4 regions of the Rummeliibacillus sp. NPDC094406 genome follow, and region 2 is predicted to be linked to each of the others. Evidence: riboswitches for the same ligand, from Rfam matches in the RefSeq annotation. Region 2 holds a riboswitch; each other region holds the start of a gene.
The links. Region 2 has a riboswitch for cobalamin ahead of ACIQ4I_RS14910 (ribonucleoside-diphosphate reductase subunit alpha). Riboswitches for the same ligand answer to the same signal wherever they lie in the genome.
Positions count from the first base shown of each region.

Region 1: another riboswitch for cobalamin. It lies ahead of cobT (nicotinate-nucleotide--dimethylbenzimidazole phosphoribosyltransferase); the one in region 2 lies ahead of ACIQ4I_RS14910 (ribonucleoside-diphosphate reductase subunit alpha).
Region 3: another riboswitch for cobalamin. It lies ahead of ACIQ4I_RS01870 (energy-coupling factor ABC transporter permease); the one in region 2 lies ahead of ACIQ4I_RS14910 (ribonucleoside-diphosphate reductase subunit alpha).
Region 4: another riboswitch for cobalamin. It lies ahead of ACIQ4I_RS14425 (ABC transporter substrate-binding protein); the one in region 2 lies ahead of ACIQ4I_RS14910 (ribonucleoside-diphosphate reductase subunit alpha).

Region 1 is NZ_JBIWGZ010000001.1:54,132-59,392, forward strand. It holds gene ACIQ4I_RS00240 (UDP-N-acetylmuramoyl-tripeptide--D-alanyl-D-alanine ligase) at 1-742, shown strand, start outside; gene ACIQ4I_RS00245 (C40 family peptidase) at 872-1,810, opposite strand; gene ACIQ4I_RS00250 (P-loop NTPase family protein) at 2,095-2,622, opposite strand; gene ACIQ4I_RS00255 (hypothetical protein) at 2,816-3,502, shown strand; cobalamin riboswitch at 3,571-3,752, shown strand; gene cobT (nicotinate-nucleotide--dimethylbenzimidazole phosphoribosyltransferase) at 3,831-4,880, shown strand.
Region 2 is NZ_JBIWGZ010000005.1:237,953-243,213, reverse strand. It holds gene ACIQ4I_RS14920 (metallophosphoesterase) at 1-36, shown strand, start outside; gene ACIQ4I_RS14915 (undecaprenyl-diphosphate phosphatase) at 138-965, shown strand; cobalamin riboswitch at 1,488-1,665, shown strand; gene ACIQ4I_RS14910 (ribonucleoside-diphosphate reductase subunit alpha) at 1,832-4,054, shown strand; gene ACIQ4I_RS14905 (ribonucleotide-diphosphate reductase subunit beta) at 4,071-5,111, shown strand.
Region 3 is NZ_JBIWGZ010000001.1:378,750-384,010, reverse strand. It holds gene cobJ (precorrin-3B C(17)-methyltransferase) at 1-592, opposite strand, end outside; gene ACIQ4I_RS01875 ((2Fe-2S) ferredoxin domain-containing protein) at 613-978, opposite strand; cobalamin riboswitch at 1,139-1,330, opposite strand; cobalamin riboswitch at 1,569-1,753, shown strand; gene ACIQ4I_RS01870 (energy-coupling factor ABC transporter permease) at 1,930-2,691, shown strand; gene ACIQ4I_RS01865 (energy-coupling factor ABC transporter substrate-binding protein) at 2,688-2,996, shown strand; gene cbiQ (cobalt ECF transporter T component CbiQ) at 2,983-3,774, shown strand; gene ACIQ4I_RS01855 (energy-coupling factor ABC transporter ATP-binding protein) at 3,771-4,601, shown strand; gene trpA (tryptophan synthase subunit alpha) at 5,072-5,261, opposite strand, start outside.
Region 4 is NZ_JBIWGZ010000005.1:132,310-137,570, reverse strand. It holds gene argS (arginine--tRNA ligase) at 1-1,322, shown strand, start outside; gene ACIQ4I_RS14435 (DUF4822 domain-containing protein) at 1,843-2,394, opposite strand; gene ACIQ4I_RS14430 (NADPH-dependent FMN reductase) at 2,559-3,098, shown strand; cobalamin riboswitch at 3,251-3,445, shown strand; gene ACIQ4I_RS14425 (ABC transporter substrate-binding protein) at 3,546-4,514, shown strand; gene ACIQ4I_RS14420 (FecCD family ABC transporter permease) at 4,559-5,261, shown strand, end outside.

The DNA of each region.
Region 1 (5,261 bases), on a different contig from region 2:
ATCAAATAAAGGTACATTAATTATTAATGCAGATGATGAAAATACAAAAAAAATCCGATTGCAAAACTTTAAAGGCAAAATTATTCGTTTTGGTATACAAGAACAATCGGATATCAAAGCCTCCAATAGTCAATTTATAAAAAACGGTATGAAATTTCAACTCCATTTATCGAATAAAACATATACTGTGTTTGTACCTGGATACGGTGAACACCAAGTATACAATGCATTAGCTGCCATTGCTGCTGTAATAGAAATGGGTATACCCATCGATAAGGCGATTGCTCGATTAAAGACATTTAAACATATGCCAAGACATCTAGAATTTTCAACTGGAATAGGTGAAAGTACAATTATTGACGATACTTGGACAAATAACCCAACATCTGTTGAAGCAGCTCTGAAGGTTTTAGATACAATAGGAAAAGATAAGAAGGTAATTCTCGTACTTGGAGATATTAATCGATTAGGGAACTTCGAAAAAAAATACCATCGTGAAATCGGTACGATGATTGCCAAAAGAAATGTTCATATGCTGATTACTATTGGAAAGAAAGCAGAAGAAATAGCAATTCAAGCTAAAAAGGAGGGAACAAATGCAGAAGTTCATATTTTTGAAAATGTGAAAGGAATAATAGATATAGTGAAGCCAATTCTCGATGCTGATACAATATTGTTGATAAAAGGCCCAATGTCTAGTAGGTCTATGATTGAATTTGCAAAGAACTTAAAAGAGAACTAGTAGAACGAAAAAAAGAAGCATCCTTCATTAAAAGAATGCTTCTTTTATTCTTTGAAAATAATTTTCATACTTCCATAGTAATCTAATTACACATGAAAGTTTTTGCTGCAAATTTAACGTTAAAATATATTAAAAAACTCGTTTTGCTTTAATGTAGTGTTGATTATAATAGTCAACAAACATTACTCTTGTAGTAATACCACTAGAACTTGGAATGATTAAACGTTGATCGCCGGCATAGATGGCTACCTGAGAAGGTGTAGAAGATCCCGGTACACTATTAAAGAACACTAAATCACCTTTTTTAAGACTATTTCGTGAAACAGTAGTTCCAAGATTCATTTGATCTTTTAAGTTTGTTGTACCAAGATTTACGCCACTTTTTTTATAAACATAGTTTACAAAACCAGGACCAGTGAAACGTAAATTCTTTTCATCATTAGTTGTACTCATTGTAACTTTATCTTTGTAATCAAAAGCATTTTGAACAATCGTATCACCTTTTGTTGCAGGATTAGATGGAAGCAAAGTAGGTAAAACTCTACGTGCCGATACATAATTATCCGTATAATATGGCTTGCTATTCAAATCAGAAATGACGATGTTTTGCTTAGAGTCAGCCATGTGAATCATTTTGTTGTCACCAATATACATTCCTACATGATCTGGATCTGTTCCTGTTGTTTTACTCTTAAAGAATAATAAATCGCCTTTTTGTAATTGATTTCTTGGAACATAAGTACCTTGTTGAATCATATAATCTTCGTTATAAGTAGCTAAATCTACACCGTTTTTCTCGAAAATGTACATGATAAATGAAGCGCAAGAGAATTTGTAAGGATAAGTTGGCTTGTACACGGTATTACTATACGTTGCTTGACCTATTAAACTTTTTCCGGTTTGGATTAGTTGGTCTGCCTTCGCAGCGACAGCTTGATCGTTATGTTGAACATTTGTAGTGGTTGCAGCCTTAACATCCATTGCCTGATTTGTTGCTGGTAATATCCCACCAAATGTGCTTAAACCTATTGTAAGTGCAATACTTGTTGTTAGAAATTGTTTTTTCATGTGTTTGAGTACCTCCTGTGTGCTCTTTACAAACTTAATGTTAGCAATAAAAACGGAGGGTTCTATGAGGTAAAATTTTCCCTACCTAATCCAAGGAAGGATAAAAGCTTGATATGAAAGGCTTGGCAAGTGGAATTTACAGTTTCATTACAAATGTTTCATTTTATATATTTTGTATTTTATACTAAATAAAGATAAAAAAACTAGTATTCTGAGTCAATTTCATAATGCTTTTCTAGTTTAAAAACACGAATATTTTTCTGGATATACAATTTAATTTTGAATTATGAAATTGCCTCTTCTAACAACCTATTTAAATCCTTTTTTGATTTTATCAAAATCACTTTATCTTGATATTGATTAAGCGTTTCTTGGATTAAATGTTTGCCCTTTTTTTCGTGGAATTTACTCCACTCAAACATCTTTCTCAGCATTTTAAATGTAGGATTATAATTGGCTTGTTCAATTTTCAATAGTTGTTTTATAAATCGTTTATTGATTCTATACATTCTAGTGAAATACGAAGGCTCTAAATAGATAATACTGTCTGCTGATTTTAAACTTGGTGATGTCCACATCTGATAATGTGCACCTTCAATAACCCATTTTTGATTTTCTATGATTTGCTGTAAAATTGAATCTCTTTCATTTTCTGAGCGACGAATATCACCATTTTCTGAACGAATCCAAACGATGTTATCTAATTCAAAATGATTACATTGATTAATTAAAGCGATTTTTTTCGCTATCGTTGTTTTTCCACTTCCTACAGGTCCAATGATATGAATTTTTTGACCAAGAGATTTAATCATTTTCCACCTCCGCTAACTTTTTATGTCACACATGAGTATCCAAGCTTCTAATAGTTTTTAAATTAATCATACATAAATAGAAAAATATTTGTTGAATTTATCAAGGTTATTACCATATGTTACAATAAAATAAAGATAAAGGTAAATTTGCGAGAGGGAATGTAATACCAATAAATATACAAGGAGGAAAATGATGAAACTTAAAAGTGTCCTTGTAATAATTATTCTTAGTACGTTTCTAGCTTCTTGTAGTAAGCCAATAGGTTATTTTGGTAAATGTCCTGATGCCATAATAGAATGGGTAGATGTGTTAATGATTCATGGCATAAAATATGAGCACCATTTTCCGGAACCAACTGATGAAAGCAGTAATTTGAATGTTGAAAAGGGAAAGAAAATAGGCGAAGTTCTTTATAAAATGGCTGATAATGCGTGTAATAATCATAAGATGAAAAACGGAGATGCTGCCTTTATTGAAAAAGGAACAGCTATTTATGAAGTAAATGGATATCCATCATCTTTTCTCGTTTTAGCAGATAATAAGGTGTATGTATCGCATCAGAACAAAAAAGCTAAAACAGCAAAAGAATTGTATCCGCTAAAAGAATATGTCCAAAATATTTACATTGAAAGTACAGAAGATGGAAGAAGATTGCATACTTTTTCGTCTTCATCCAGGAAAGAATTTATTGAAGCATGGGATAATTTAATAGTAAAAGATGTCGATTATACTGACGAACCAATTTTTTTAGAAATAGAATTGAAAAATGGAGTAACTTTTAGGCTTATTTATTCTGAAAAATCGAATGTTTTCACTATTGGTGTAATGGGGAATGAAAAAATAAAAGAGATTATACAAAAAGAATTACAACAAAGCTAGAGATATTGAATTTCAAAAATAAGTACTATTGCTTTCTAACTAATTCCCTAGTAATATAATTAATAGAAAATTCAATAAAAGTATAAGGTGCCTTTAGCAAAAGGAGAATAGGGAATGAAGTGAAAGTCTTCAGCGGACCCGCCACTGTATAGGGGAGTTTGATCAGAAATGCCACTGGATATTTTTATCTGGGAAGGCTGATGAAATGTTGACCCCGAGCCAGGAGACCTGCCTTATTACTTGAATAGAACAGATGATGGAAAAGTCTGCGGTTTATTTGTAATGCAAATAAACTGCAGGCTTTTAATTTTATTCGGGAGAGATGAAAATGAACTTATTACAACAAACTATTGAAAAAATTGAAGACTTGGATCAAGAAATGATGGCAAAGGCTCAACATAGAGTGGACAACCTGATCAAACCCCCAAAAAGTCTAGGGAAATTGGAAAGTATCGCAATACAACTTTCAGGTATTACTGGAGAGAGTTTTCCTTCAATTGACCAAAAAGCAATTATTGTGATGTCAGCGGATCACGGTGTGTATGAAGAAGGCGTTACGAATAATCCACAAATAGTGACTTTTGAACAAACTTTAAATATTGCAAAAGGAATCACAGGTGTCGGGACAATCGTAAAGGTTTCAGGTGCTAAAATTGTGACAGTTGATATAGGAGTAAAAGAAGACATCCCAAGTGATGCTGGAGTCATTATCCGAAAAATAAAAAAAGGAACAGACAATATGGCAAAAGGTCCTGCTATGACAAGAGATGAAGCGATCAAAGCCTTAGAAGTGGGTATTGAAATTGCCACAACGGAAATACAAAATGGGGTTAATTTACTAGGGACAGGCGAAATGGGCATCGGCAATACGACACCAAGTACAGCGATATTATCTGTTTTAGCCAATTGCGATCCGAAAGAAATTACAGGTAGAGGCGCGGGGCTTGGGCAAGGTGGATTAGCACATAAAATAGATGTCATTCGAAATGCCATTGCAACAAACCAACCCAATCCAGCTGATGGTATTGATGTGCTGGCAAAAGTCGGGGGACTAGAAATCGCCGGAATGGCTGGCGTTATGCTTGCAGCTGCAGCGAATCGGGTACCTGTTGTAGTCGATGGTTTAATTTCCAGTGTTTCAGCTTTAATCGCAGCTTCTATTGAACCAAATGTGAAGGATTATCTTATAACTTCACATGCCACTGAAGAACCAGGGGGAATAATAGCCAGTGAACTTTTAGGCAAAGAACCGATGTTAATGATGGACATGTGTCTAGGTGAAGGTTCTGGAGCAGCTTTAGCCTTCCCAATTATCGAAGCAGCATGTAGCATGATGAAAAATATGCCGACTTTTGAAGAAGTGGGAATGGAGATTTAATAACCGGTGCCATTCACTTACTTAATTCATATCATTTCAATTGATTACTAACAAAATCCCAACTATCTATTTCCAGTCATGGTTGTAGGTTTGTGAAAAAGTTTGATCAAAACGATCGGCGAGGTCAATTCAGTGAAGTGCATTCAGAGTCCTGCGGAAACGCGAGCCATAGAGACCCCACAGCGTAGCGAGGAGGCTCGTCGGTTCGCCCGCGGAAAGCGAAGCTGATTCCACTTCATGTTATATTAAATTTGTACTATAAAAAATAGGGGTAAATTGTTTTTTTAGTGCCCTCAAAATAGTGAGGAGGAGGCTTGCATCTACCGTTTCACTCTCTATGCTGGAAAGAACTGCTGCTTGCCCGCGGAAAGCGTCCGTCTG
Region 2 (5,261 bases):
GAAATGTGGGTAATTGATGTTGAGCTGAAAGATTAATTTAATGAAACTTTAAGATAGCTTCTCCTTCTGTTATGTTATGATAGTTTTACTAGAAATGAATGTTAGAATCATTCAAAAAAAGAGAATAAGGAGATACTATGGACTTTATAGAGTTGTTAAAATCCATTATTTTGGGTTTTGTAGAGGGTATGACAGAGTTTGCTCCGGTTTCATCTACAGGTCATATGATTATCGTTGATGATATGTGGTTGAAAACGCCAGAGTTTTTAGGGGAAGCTTCTGCGAATACATTTAAAATTGTTATTCAGTTAGGATCCATCCTAGCTGTTGTTGTGGTCATGTGGAAACGAATGCTGAGCCTTGTTGGTTTATATAAAATAGAAGGGCAAAAACCACATCATCGATTCAATTTATTACATGTTATTATTGGCGTAATTCCTGCAGGTGTATTAGGTGTATTATTAGAGAATTTTATCGATAGTCATTTATTTGGTATTAAACCCGTTATCTTTAGTCTGTTCGTTGGAGCAATATTTATGATTATAGCAGATAAATTTGGACCAAAGAGACCGAAAGTTACTTCATTAGATGATTTATCCTATGCACAAGCCTTTAAAATCGGCCTAATTCAATGCTTATCATTATGGCCAGGTTTTTCACGTTCTGGTGCAACTATTTCCGGTGGGGTATTACTTGGTTTAGACCACCGTACAGCATCAGATTTCACGTTTATCATGGCAGTACCAATTATGGCAGGTGCAAGTCTTTTATCACTTCTTAAACACTGGGATCAAATTAATTTCGGCGACATGGGCTTCTATGTAACTGGCTTTATCAGTGCATTCGTCTTTGCGCTTATTTCAATTAAGTTCTTCTTAAAATTAGTATCAAGAGTAAAATTAGTTCCATTTGCGATTTATCGTATAGTATTGGCAATCGTACTTGCTATTATCGTATTTATGTAAGAAAAAAGGGCCTTAAAGGTTCTTTAGTCTGTAGACAAACTCGAAGAATTTCGAGTTTGTCTACAGACTTTTTTCTTTTACAATATATAGATAGATAAATATAACCCGTTGATTTCCACTGCGGGCGAACACTTTATGCGGGTGGGGCCAAACCATTTTCGGTATATGATGTAGAAGTTAAAGATGACACATATCAATACGCAATTAAAATCGATGCAAAAACTGGAGATGTTCTAAGTAATAAAGATTACGAAGATTAGAGATTCAATAAAAAAGAAAAATTGGTATTGAAATAATCTTGTCAATAGGAGTCGCTTTAAAAAAATGCCTATGAAGGGCAGCTTTCCTCAGCTATTGGGTATGCTACAAAGCTATTTGATATAGAACAAATATAATTAAGAATCTAGTATATTCAAAAATATATGTTCACTTGGTAGTTCTTTTTCTTTAATTGTGCAATTCTGCTTGTCTAAGACAAACACAATATGTTAGATTATATATATTATAAAAACACAATATATAGTATAAAGACGATAATTGGTACCAGCAATGGTGTAAAAGGGAATTCGGTTCAATGCCGAAGCTGTCCCCGCAACTGTAGGTGTGGACATTTGTCAAAAAGCCACTGAGCAATGCTTGGGAAGGATGACAAAATGGATGAAACACAAGCCAGTAGACCTGCCAAATTTTCGTTTTGCGACACTTTCTTCGGGGGTTGAGAAGTGGGGGCAAATAATTGCAGCACATTCATTCACTGTTATGTGGAATTTTTTTGCTGTGATTTTGTTTCCATTTCAACTAGAGCGACTGTTCTGCCGATGAAGGCGAACAGTCGCTTTTATTTTGTGTAAAAAGGAGACGACGATATGGTAACAATAATAGATGAAAAAGAAACAGTATTGCAGCGATTAGAGGCTGAATTTGGCAAAGAGGAAATGAGTCCTTTACGACGTAAGCATGAACGTTTTGTGCATAAACATCCTGATGCGGCAGATGGAGAATGGACTAGAGCACTAGCATTAGATGCATTAAGCTTTCTAGATGAAAACGAACCCTATTGGACATTTGCTGCTGCACGTCTATTACTAATGGAAATCTATCAAAAAGCTGCTGTTGAGCGACAAGTTACTGTAGAAGATGTCTATAAAGTATTTCCAGAACAAGTACATAAACTAGTTGGAAAAGGTCTCTATAATCCGGTGTTAGTAGAAGCTTATTCAGAAGACGAACTACAACAACTGGCCTTCACAATAGAGTCAAAACGGGATGAACTTTTTACATATATAGGACTAAAAACATTAATAGATCGATATGTGACACGTGATTTTGATAAAACGCCAATTGAACTACCACAGGAACGCTGGATGGTCATTGCTATGACGTTAATGCAAAATGAAAAAGAAGATCGTATTGAAAAAGTAAAAGAAGCTTATTGGGCGATGAGTAATCTGTATATGACAACAGCAACACCTACATTATCAAATGCCGGAAAGACACACGGACAATTATCAAGCTGCTTTATCGATACAGTAGATGATAGTTTGCAAGGTATTTACGATTCCAATACAGATGTTGCGACACTTTCTAAATTTGGTGGTGGTATTGGGGTATATATGGGTAAAGTCCGTAGCCGTGGTGCGTCTATTCGTGGATTTAAAGGTGCATCTAGCGGTGTAATTCCATGGATCAAGCAATTAAATAATACAGCCGTATCGGTAGACCAGCTTGGACAACGTCAAGGAGCGATTGCGGTTTACTTGGATGTCTGGCATAAAGATATTTTTTCATTCCTTGATTTGAAATTAAATAATGGTGATGAACGCATGCGTGCACATGATATTTTCACAGGTGTATGTCTACCAGATATTTTCATGGAAGCAGTAGAAAATCGTGATGATTGGTATTTGTTTGACCCTTATGAAGTACGTTCCCTTATGGGATTTGGATTAGAAGATTGTTATGATGAAAAACGCGGCGAAGGTTCATTCCGTGCAAACTACTTAGCATGTGTGCAAAATACTTTATTGTCACGTGAAGCCGTACCAGCAATTGATATTATGAAAAGAATTATGCGCAGTCAGTTAGAAACAGGCGTACCATTTATGTTCTATCGTGATGAGGTTAACCGTAAAAATCCAAACAAACATAAAGGCATGATTTACTCATCTAATTTGTGTACAGAAATCGCACAAAATATGTCACCAACAGAATTTGAGTCAGTAGAACTTGAAAATGATATGATCGTCACTCGCCGTAAACCAGGAGATTTTGTTGTATGTAATCTATCTTCTATTAACTTGGGTAGAGCAATACCAGCAAATGTATTAGAACGCTTAATTCCAATTCAAGTACGTATGCTTGATAATGTGATTGATTTAAATGCAATCCCAGTAAAACAAGCGGCTCATACGAATGCACGTTATCGTGGAATTGGCCTTGGTACATTTGGTTGGCATCATCTACTTGCTACTTCAGGTATTGCTTGGGAGTCGGAAGCAGCAGTTAAATTTGCAGATGAATTATATGAAAAAATTGCGTACTTAACGATTAAATCTTCTATGAAATTAGCAGAAGAAAAAGGTGTATATCCATTATTTGAAGGTTCTGATTGGCAAACAGGTAGCTATTTCGAAAGCCGTGGCTATCATGGCGAAAAATGGGCAGCCCTACAACAAGAGGTTGCTGAAAAAGGAATGCGCAATGGCTATGTAATGGCTGTGGCACCAAACTCAACAACATCAATCATTGCAGGAAGTACGGCAAGTATCGATCCAATCTTCCAAAAGAGTTATTCTGAAGAGAAAAAGGATTATAAAATTCCAGTTACAGTGCCGGATTTAAACGAAAAAACAACATGGTATTACAAATCAGCATACTTTATCGACCAAAACTGGACAATCAAGCAAAACGCAGCGCGTGCACGCCATATTGACCAAGGGATATCATTAAATCTTTACGTGCAAAATACAATTAAAGCAAAAGAGTTACTAGCACTTCATCTAAATGCATGGAACAGCGGTATTAAGACGACTTATTATGTCCGTTCTACATCCGTTGAATTACTAGAATGTGAATCATGTGCAAGCTAATTAGGGGAGATAAATAATGACGGAAATAAAAAAACGTATATTAATGGATAAAGAAGCACCAAACCGTTCGACTAAAATCGTTAATGGTCGTTCTTCTAATATATTAAACTGGGATGATGTTCGTTTTAGTTGGGCATATCCCAAATATAAAAAAATGCTAGGTAACTTCTGGACACCTTTTGAGATTAATATGAGCAATGATAGTAAACAATTTCCACAGCTAACAGCTGATGAGAAACAAACATTTAAGAAAATTATTGGTTTACTTGCACTACTTGATAGTGTTCAAACAGATTATGCAGGTCGTATTGCCGATTATCTAACAGATTCAAGCATTAATGCATTGATGATTATTTTGGCACAACAAGAAGTGATTCATAACCATTCTTATTCTTATATACTATCAAGTCTTGTTTCAAAAGATGAACAGGATGAAGTATTTGATTTTTGGCGTACCGAACCTGTGTTGGAAAAACGCAATGATTTTGTTATTAAAGGGTATAAACAATTTGCAGAAGAACCAACTGTTGAACATATGCTAGATTCAATTGTTTATGATGTTATTTTAGAAGGCTTATTCTTCTACTCAGGATTCTCTTTCTTCTATCATTTAGCACGCAATCAAAAAATGGTTGCAACGAGCACAATGATCAACTACATTAATCGTGATGAACAATTGCACGTTGATTTATTCGTCAAAATATATAAAGAATTGTTGGAAGAATACCCTGAGTATGATACGCCAGAACGTGCGGAAAAAGTAGAAATGATCTTCCGTGAAGCAGCAGAACTTGAAATTGAATGGGGAAGAGAAGTAATTGGCGATAAAATAGATGGTTTAGATATTGAAGATATTGAGGATTATATTTACTTTTACGCCAATGTTCGTTGCACGCAACTGGGTTATGAACGACCTTTTGAAGGCTACCGCAAAAATCCAATGAAATGGATTAAAGCCTATGAAGATGTCGACCTAGGCAAAACAGATTTCTTTGAACAACGCTCACGTCAATATGTAAAAGTGAATGTTCAAGATAATGGGTTTGATGAATTGTAATTTACATCGTTTTCGAATCAATGAATAGATGTAAATTTAGCCAATAGAGAAAATGCCGTGTTTATCATATTTTTGATCTACACGGCATTTTTATTACGCTTGGTGGGTGGCTTCCGTATGGAATGCCATGATTCCAGTGATTAATAGAAA
Region 3 (5,261 bases), on a different contig from region 2:
CAACCGGTGTATCAGGTGATCTGTATTGTAGAAGAATACGTTGTGCCTCTACAATTTGGCGAGTTCTACGTCCACTGCGAGGATTATAGAGTGCAATGACAAAATCAGCCATTGCGGCAGCTTCCACTCTTTTAGCGATTAAATCCCATGGTGTTAGGTGGTCACTCAAACTTATCGTACAAGAATCATGCATAATAGGAGCACCCAACAATGATCCACATGAATTGATGGCTGAAATACCTGGGATAATCTCAATTGGTACCCCATTTGCTTCAGTCCAATCTTTTTCGATTAAAACTTCATAGACTAGACCAGCCATACCATAAACACCGGCATCGCCACTTGAAATAACTGCAACTTTTTTTCCGGCTTCTGCTTGGCGGACAGCTTCCTGAGCTCTTGAAACTTCCTCTGTCATTCCTGTACTAATCACTGATGTGTCATTTGTGATTAAATCTTGGATCAGTTCTACATAAGTTTTGTAACCGATGATAAAATCACTATCCTGAAGCGCTTCCACTGCTCTCGTTGTAATATGTTTAAAATCCCCAGGACCAAAACCAACGACATAAAGTTTCCCTTGTGATGTCATGCAAACCTCTCCTTTACAAATTATTTGTTTTTATCGATTCCTGTAATGGACGCGACCTCTGGATTTAATATCATTTCACCATTTTCCATACGATAAATTGTATGTTGTTCATTTTGTTGCTCTATACAATCTTTTACAATCCCACGGCCAATATCAGTTGTTGATGCTTTGTACCAACTCCCTTGTGGATAAGCAATTACAATGCATGCATCTTTACAACGGCCATTACATCGTGTTCTAGTGGTATGGATTTGTTCATCCATACCTAGTTGTGCAATTTCTTCACGAATTGCTAGCGTAATTTCTTCTGCACCTTTCTTCATGCAAGAACTTCCATTACAAATGAATAAATGACTTTTCATCCCAGATAAATTCCAAGTTGTCATATTCAACCTCCAATTAATTAAAATAAGATGGAGAAAAAAGGAAAATAAAAAACCTTAATTCCAAGAATTAAGGTTTAAAAACTAGATAATTCAGAAAAATAGCCAAATATAAAATGACATTCTGCTCTTATAGTCTTTACCTTTCCCTCCGAAAAGTATCGTACTTCTGTTTTTAAAAGCAGGTTTCCTGGCTTACACTTCATCTTACTCTGATCTCTTCCCAGTCTTCTTCGACCAGTGAGTATGTATCATTTCATCCATGTTACAGTAGCGGGGGCTGCATCGGATTCTAACCGATTTCCCTATTATCCCTTTGTGAAATTACAAGGGCACTTTTAAAATAATATGAAATTGTATAATATAGTAAAATTAAAAACTGACATAATCATATACTATTTCCAGACAATTTGAAATAGATTTTTTTATTCAAGTCCATTTTACAGAACGTTACTGTTGAAATTTATGCACAATATTTCTAAATACTATATTAGTTTATCTTTTTTAAGACAATCTTTCTTTTGCAAAATTTCTTTGTAAAAAATATAGTAGTATTGGAAATATAACCATGCTACACTAGATTAGTAATCTAACAATTCAATAAACTTTATGGTGCTAAATATTGAGATTTAGCTGAAAAGGGAAGTTTGTGAAATACAAACGCGGTCCCGCCACTGTAAAGACGAGTTATGTTTTTCTATGCCACTGTCAACGATGGGAAGGTAAAAACATAATGAAGACTCTAAGCCAGGAGACCTGCCATAAAGTGTGGATTTGTATCAGCCTACGAGGATAGGTGTGAGTATAGCTATGCTTTTTTGCAAAGCATTGTTTTACTATTCGTTAACACTTCTTCTGTTGGAAGAAGTGTTTTTTTATGTCCTGTTTGGTTTATTAGGAGGTGTATCTCGTTAATTCACGAACAATTGAATATAAAAATGGAGGAAAGATTAAATGATTAAGTTTAAGAACTTAGTAAACTGGAAGCTAATATATTTCCTATTAGCACTGTTGATCATACCAAAACCTGCATTCGCCATGCACATTATGGAAGGTTTTTTACCCGTTGAATGGGTAATTTTCTGGTGGGCTGTTACCATTCCGTTTTTAATAATTGGATTCCGTTCTATTAGAAAAACGATTGCAGAAAACCCAGAAACAAAAATGATGTTAGGCTTATCAGGCGCTTTTGCATTCGTATTATCTGCATTGAAAATTCCGTCTGTTACAGGAAGCTGCTCTCATCCTACTGGTGTTGGCCTTGGTACTGTTTTATTTGGGCCGTTTGCAATGAGTATTGTAGGTTTTATAGTACTTTTATTCCAAGCTTTGTTGCTAGCTCACGGTGGACTAACTACTTTAGGTGCTAATGCTTTTTCAATGGCAATCGTAGGACCACTTATTTCATATGGTGTATTTAAGGGTGTTACCAAAATAGGATTCTCATTTTCTTGGGCAGTGTTTTTAGCTGCTGCACTTGGCGATTTGGGTACCTATGTTGTAACATCTATCCAATTAGCACTTGCTTTCCCATCTGAAGTTGGTGGTTTCTTTGCTTCATTCACTAAATTTAGCAGTATTTTCGCTCTCACTCAAATTCCTTTAGCAATTAGTGAAGGTATTCTTACAGTTGTGATTATGAACTTCTTACAAAAATACAATTTAGCAGAATTAAAAGCTTTGAAAGTCTTTAAAAAAGGTGCTGAACAATCATGAAAAAAAATATAATATTAATCGCGATGGTAGTTATATTGGCTGTTCTGCCACTGTTCTTCCAAAAAGGGGCGGAATTTGGTGGATCGGATGATCAGGCTGAAGCAGCAATTACGAAAATTGATTCTTCCTATAAACCTTGGTTCTCAAGCATTTGGGAACCGCCAAGTGGCGAAATTGAAAGTTTATTATTTTGTTTACAAGCTGCTATAGGTGCTGGTTTTATCGGCTATTTCATCGGCTTCTCACGTGGAAGACACAAAAAAGAAGATAGTAAAGAAGGCAAAGGTAAGCATGTTACTCATTGATCAATATGCTTATATCAATCGCCTAGTAAAGACGCATCCAGTAGAAAAAATCGTTTTATCCTTTTTTCTATTATTATTTTCATTAACCGTAAAAGATGCGCTCATCTCACTCATCACATTTTTTGTTATGAGTTCACTTACAATATTGGTAGCTAAAATTCCATGGCAATATTATTTGAAAATGTTATGTATCCCTGGCGTTTTCCTGATAAGTAGTATGATTGGTATTTTACTATCGTTTACCCGACACCCTGAGCTTATTCATACTGCAATTTGGCAATTTCAATTGTTCGATTGGTCTGTTTATATTTCATCACAAAGTGTCAAAATGAGCATTCAGTTATTCTTTTCTGTGTTAAGCAGTATAAGTTGTTTATATTTTTTAACTTTAACAACACCGGTACATGATTTAATGCAAGTATTAAAAAAATGTAGAGTACCTCAATTATTAATCGAATTAATCGAACTTACGTATAGATTCATATTCGTTTTTTTAGAGAAATCATTTGAAATTTTCCAATCACAAAATTCAAGACTTGGATATCTTTCAATTAAAAGAGGGTTGCATTCTTTAGGAATGCTTATTTCTTCTTTATTTGTCCATGTTTTTCAGCGTTCTAAGGAATTATCAATGGCTATGAATTCTCGTGGTTACGATGAATCCATGGTTTATCTTGAGGATCCTTACCAATATTCTGCTAGAAATTGGGCGATCATTTTTATTATCATTTTGTTAATCATTGCGGTCTACATTCAGTTTGGGGGCATTCTAGTTTGAATGATTTATTCTTTGAAATTCAAAATTTAACACATCGTTATGCTGATGGGACTGTAGCTTTAAATAATTTATCTTTGAAAATTGCTAAAGGTAAGAAGATTGCGTTGCTCGGGAATAATGGTGCTGGAAAATCTACATTATTTCAGCACTTAAATGGAATTCTGAAACCGACTTCCGGGCAAATTCTCTTTCAAAATCAACCGATGAAATATAACCGCAAATCATTGCTGGCATTACGCTCCCATGTAGGGATTGTTTTTCAAGATCCTGATTCTCAACTTTTTGCTGGTAATGTTCGTCAAGATATATCGTTTGGTCCTATAAATCTCGGATGGTCCATTGAAAAAGTAACTGAAATGGTTGAATGGGCAATGTCTGAAACAGAAGTGTCTACTTTACAAGATAAACCCATTCATTTCTTAAGTATTGGCCAGAAAAAAAGGGTTTCAATTGCTGGTGTGTTGGCAATGAATCCTGACGTGTTTATTTTAGATGAACCTTCTGCAGGACTAGATCCCTATTATGCAAAGCAAATTTTGCAATTGCTTAATACAATTCATGAGCTTGATAAAACCATTATTCTTTCTACTCATGATGTGAATTTTGCATATGAATGGGCGGATGAAATCATTGTTATGAGTGGTGGAGAAGTTATCTATCATGGGGATCCTTTTGGTATTTTTGAGCAAGAGCAACTGTTATTAAAATCTCATTTAGAAAAGCCTTGGGTATTTGAATTGGCTCAGGTATTACAATCTAAAAATGTAATTGATAAAATTGAAGATTTTCCAAGAGATAAAGAAAATTTAATAGCATACTTGAAATGAAAGTTACCCAATAGCTTCTAATTCAAGTTTAAAAGGGCTGTTCAAAAGGTGAATTAATAATTCATCTTTGAACAGCCTTCTTACTTAAAAAAAATTCTGCTATTTATTCTGCTAGGCACCACCGCAAAGTGCACTGAAAAACGATTTTAACCCTAATTTTTATAATATAAATGTTCTTTAATATGAAGTGGTATCAGCTTCGCTTTCCGCGGGCGAACCGACGAGCCTCCTCGCTTGTGCTCCTGCATCGCTTCGCTAGCTTCGTCGCAGAGAAAATCTCGCTGTGGGGCCTCTCTGGCTCGCTTTCCCGCAGGAGTCTTCGCTAATTCCACTTCAACAAAAATTGCATCACAAAATTGTATTGTATTGACTTTTTCAGAGGCCACCTTTATACACGGCGGGAGTGCTAAATTAATTTCTTCAACCATGTTAAGAGCATATTAGAAAGTTCCTTTTCTGCAAAAAAGTTATTATTCTCCAACTGTCACTTTAGGCAATAAATTCTTAATAGATTCTTCTTTACCTTCGTGAAAGGCTTTTACGATTGCACTTCCGACAATTACCCCATCTGCCATCGTACTAAGTTCATCTACTTGTTCAGGTGTTGAAATACCAAAACCAGCTAAAACAGGAATATCACTGATTTCTTTGAGATTGTGT
Region 4 (5,261 bases), 110 kb from region 2:
GTACCAATGCTGGCAAAGAAGAAAAAGTCCAAGTTGAGTTCGTATCTGCAAACCCTACTGGCGATTTACACTTAGGGCACGCACGTGGAGCATCTGTTGGTGATTCTCTATGTAATGTTTTAGATTTTGCAGGTTACAATGTATCACGTGAATACTATATCAATGATGCGGGGAACCAAATTACAAAATTAGCAAAATCTTTAGAAGCACGCTACCGTGAAGCGCTAGGTTTAGAATCTAATATGCCTGAAGATGGTTACCATGGTAAAGATATCATCGTAATTGCTCAAGAATTATCTAAAGAATTTGGCAAAGATGTATTAGAAAAATCGGATGAAGAACGTTTTGAATTCTTCCGTGAACATGGTTTAAAACACGAGTTCGGTAAACTTCAAAAAGATTTAAAAGACTTCCGTGTAGATTTCGATGTATGGTTCTCTGAAACTTCTTTATACAAAGAAGGTAAGGTACAAATTGCACTTCAAAAACTAAAAGACAATGGTCATGTGTTTGAACAAGATGGTGCAACTTGGTTCCGTTCTACTCCATTCGGTGATGATAAAGATCGCGTACTTATCAAATCAGATGGTTCTTACACTTATCTAACACCAGATATCGCATACCATGAAGATAAATTACGTCGTGGCTTTGATAAACTGATCAATATTTGGGGAGCAGACCACCACGGTTACATCCCACGTATGAAAGCAGCTATCGAAGCACTTGGATATGACCGTGACACATTAGAAGTAGAAGTAATCCAAATGGTTAACCTTCTTCGTGATGGTGAAAAGGTCAAAATGTCTAAACGTACAGGAAATGCAGTAACATTACGTGAACTAGTAGAAGAAGTAGGATTAGATGCAGTACGCTACAATTTTGCAATGCGTGCTGGCGATACTCACTTAGATTTCGATTTAGATTTGGCTGTTAAACAATCAAATGAAAACCCAGTATACTATGCACAATATGCACACGCACGTATTAGTTCAATCTTACGTCAAGCATCAGAAAAAGGTCTTGCACCTTCAACTGAACATCTTGACACATTATCATCAGAAAAAGATATTGAAGTATTGAAAAAAGTTGGTGACTTCCCACAAGTCGTAGCAGATGCAGCACGCGTACGCGCACCACACCGTATTGCAAACTACATCCAAGAATTAGCAGCAACATTCCACAGCTTCTACAATGCAGAAAAAGTTCTAGATGCTGAAAACAAAGACCGCTCTGAAGCACGCCTAGCCCTAATCACAGCAGTCCGCATAACAGTCGCAAATGCACTAAAATTAATCGGAGTTTCTGCACCAGAAAAAATGTAATATTAAGTGCTGAGGACGCTCGATCAGCTTTATCGGCCAAATGTTCCTCCGACAGAGGGGCGTTTTTGCCCCGTCCGAGGAGGGTTATCTGGCCCGAAAAGCTAGCGTCCGAAGCCGGATAATATTAAGTACTGAAGGCGCTCGTTTAGCTTTATGAAAGGAAGTTCGGCTAAGTTCGCCACTTCCTGTGGCAACGCCGAACGCCCTCGCATCCCTGCGAGGCAAATGTTCCTCCGACAGAGGGGCGCTTTTTGTGCCCCGTCCGAGGAGGGTTATCTGGCCCGAAAAGCTAGTGTCCGAAGCCGGATAATCTAAGTGTTAAACGCTGCGTCGGTCCAACACTGGCACTTGTTCCAGAAATATAAGAAAGGACATTACATATTTAGTTATGTAATGTCCTTTTATTTACTTTTTTTCTTTATTTTGATCTTGATAAGGCGAAATTCTATTTTTGTTACGGAGTGAATTACTGTTTCAATTTAGTAAAATGGAATTGTGATAATATCATTTCCTCTAATGTTTATTCTGATTCAGAAAAAGCAAGTTTACCTTCGGTATAAGGTATATGTTCCACGAAAACTTCTACATCATTTCCGTTTGCATCTTTCCCCATTCTTTTATAAGTGTATTTTTCCTCAGTTACTTCTGTTAACTCTACAACACTTTGTGTTCCTTTAGATTTAGATTTGAGAATACGAAATTTTCCACTATTCGTGATAAAGAAAGTTCCATTATCGCGGCTATCTTTTGATGTTTTATCATAGAATTCGTATCTCGATGTTTTATCGTCATATTTTGCAAGGGCAATGAAGTTTGTGTTTTGTTGTGTTAAATCATTATTATTTTTATCATATACTTTTGTTCCTTGCCAAGTTGTACTTCCGAGAATCTTTGCAATTTTTACTCCTGTATTTAACGTTGACTCTTCAATACCCTTTACTTCTGAATTAACGGGTATTTTTGTTCCATTTTTACTACCTGTAGTAATATCTTGTTTACCGAATCCTTGCCATTGACAAGCAGATAAAATTAACATATTTACTAGGACAAGTACCATCAATACTTTTTTCATATTTCAGCCTCCTTAATTTACTACCAGTACCAATGTTACCAATTTATAGAGTTTTAATACTTCTCATTCAACCTCTTTGAGTATTGTGGCGATAATCCAGCTGGAGGTATAAAAAATATAAAAAAGAGAATGATATGTTGAATTCTATTTTGGGAGGAATCATTATGAAAGTTGTTGCAATTGTAGGTAGTATCCGAAAAGATTCATATAACAAAAAACTAGCTGAATTTGTAAAAAAACATAATGCAGATAAGTTTGACATGGAAGTCTTAACTTTAAATGATTTACCTATGTACAATCAAGATAACGAAAATGATCCACCGCAATCTGTTGTAGATTTTAAAGCGAAGGTAAAAGCTGCCGATGCGGTACTTTGGGTAACACCAGAGTATAATGGGTCCATTCCGGGAGTATTGGGTAATGCAATCGATTGGCTATCACGAGTAGATCAAGTCATGATTGGTAAACCTTCTTGGATTATGGGTGCTTCGATGGGAGTATTGGGAACTGCGAAAGCACAAATGCATTTACGCGACATTTTATTTTCAATAGGATTATCATCTCCAATACTAATAGGCAATGATGTATATATTGGGGCTGTGCACACGAAATTTGATGATTCAGGAAATCTAACAGAAGAAGGAACGGTTCAATTTTTAGATAAAATAGTTGGTAACTTTTTAAAGTGGATGAAACAATATTAATTTATGCATGATAATCGTGAACAGCAGTAAAATCTCCTAGAAGAGAAGCTAACTGCTGTTTATTTTATATGTAATTTGTTATTTAGAGAAAAAACAATTGCCAAAACTTATCTTTCACAAAAACCAAATATTCGGTATAATGATAAACAATTCAATATATAAAGAAGTACGGTTCTCGACATATACCAAATGTTGAGTGAAAAGGGAAATCGGTGAAAATCCGATGCGGTCCCGCCACTGTAAGTGTGAGCAACTCGTAAACGGCCACTAAAAAGAATTGATTTTTTGGGAAGGCACGATGCGCGATGAACACAAGCCAGGATACCTGCCGAACTCAGATCACCAAATAACTACGAGGATAGAGTGGGTGCTAGTGTACTTGAATATACTGGAATCATGATGCCTCTCAAAAATACGAGAGGCATTTTTTATGGAGGAGGCATTTTTGTGAAAAAAATTTGGCAACTGGGTTTCTTACTAACAATGGCGTTTGTTCTACTTGTTGGATGCAATCAAAGCGAAACTCAAAAATCATCAACTGAAAAAAGTGAAAAGACTACTCAAACTACGGACAAAACAGCTACATACCCTATGACAGTAAAAGATGCGCTTGGGAATGAGGTAGAATTAAAAGAAGAACCGAAAAAAATCGTATCACTGATCCCAAGTAATACAGAAATCTTATTCGCACTAGGTTTAGACGACAAAATCGTTGGTGTAAGTGATAACGATGATTATCCAAAAGCTGCTACCAAAAAAGAAAAAGTAGGCGATATGCAGAAAATTAACATTGAAAAAGTACTAAGCTTAAAACCAGATGTCGTATTTGCACATGAATCGAATGCAAAGTCAATTGAATCGGGATTACAACAATTGAAAGATGCAGGGATTACCGTTTTTGTCGTAAAAAATGCAACAAACTTTGAAGAAACATATGACACCATCAAACAAATCGGTCAAATTACAAATCAACCACAAAAAGCGGATAAAATCGTTGCTGATATGAAAGCGAAAGTAAAAGAAGTACAAGATAAAGTAGCGAATGTTAAACAACGTACTGCTTTTGTTGAAACATCAGATGTACCTAATATTTACACAGCAGGTAAAGATACATTTATGCAAGAAATCTTCAACTTAGCGAATATAAAAAATGTTGCGGATGATCAATCAGGTTGGTTTAAAATTGATCCAGAGCAAATTGTCAAACGTAATCCCGATACTATTATTGTGATGGAAGATTATGTTCCAAATATCGTAGAGAAAGTAAAAAAACGTCCAGGCTTTGACAGTATTACTGCTGTTAAAAATAACGCAGTTGTGCTAGTAGATCAAAATTTAACAGCTCGTACAGGTCCTCGCCTTGCTGAAGGGTTAGAGGAAGTAGCGAAGGCTGTTTACCCAGAGGCGTTTAAGTGAAAAAGATCATAGTCGGTTATATCGTAGCTGTAATCATCCTATTGATGAGTATATGGCTCGGTATTTCCGTTGGTTCCGTAAAGGTGCCAATCAGTACGTTATGGAATATTGGAGTGGATGAAACAGCAACGAATATTTTATGGAACATTCGAATGCCTAGAGTAATTTTAGCAGGACTTGTTGGAGCAGCATTAGCCGTTGCAGGAACTGCCTTTCAAGGATTGTTAAAAAATCCACTTGCAGATCCATACACGTTAGGAGTGTCATCAGGTGCCTCAGTAGGCGCCGTGATGACGCTCTTTTTCAGTATTTCAACCCCTATTTTAGGTATCTTCACATTACCAACTTTCAGCATGATAGGGGCGCTCTTTGCAATGTTTGTTGTTTTAGGGTTTGCTAAATTAGTCGATCGTACGATGAAAATGGAAACCCTTATTTTAACAGGGATTATTGTGAGTTCTTTTTTAAGTTCCGTGATATCATTGATGATTGCCTTAACAGGAGAAGAACTTCGCCAAATTATTGATTGGTTAATGGGTAGTGTATCGATGAGAGGATGGCCATATATCAAAATGATTTTGCCGTTTATTACTTTCGGAACAATTTTATTATGGCTTAATCGACGTGAACTGAATGCCATGCTGTTTGGTGAAGAACGAGCAAAGTATTTAGGTGTAAATGTGAAGAGAAGTAAGTGGATGCTATTACTCGGTGGTTCTATGTTAACGGGCTCTGCTGTAGCAGTAT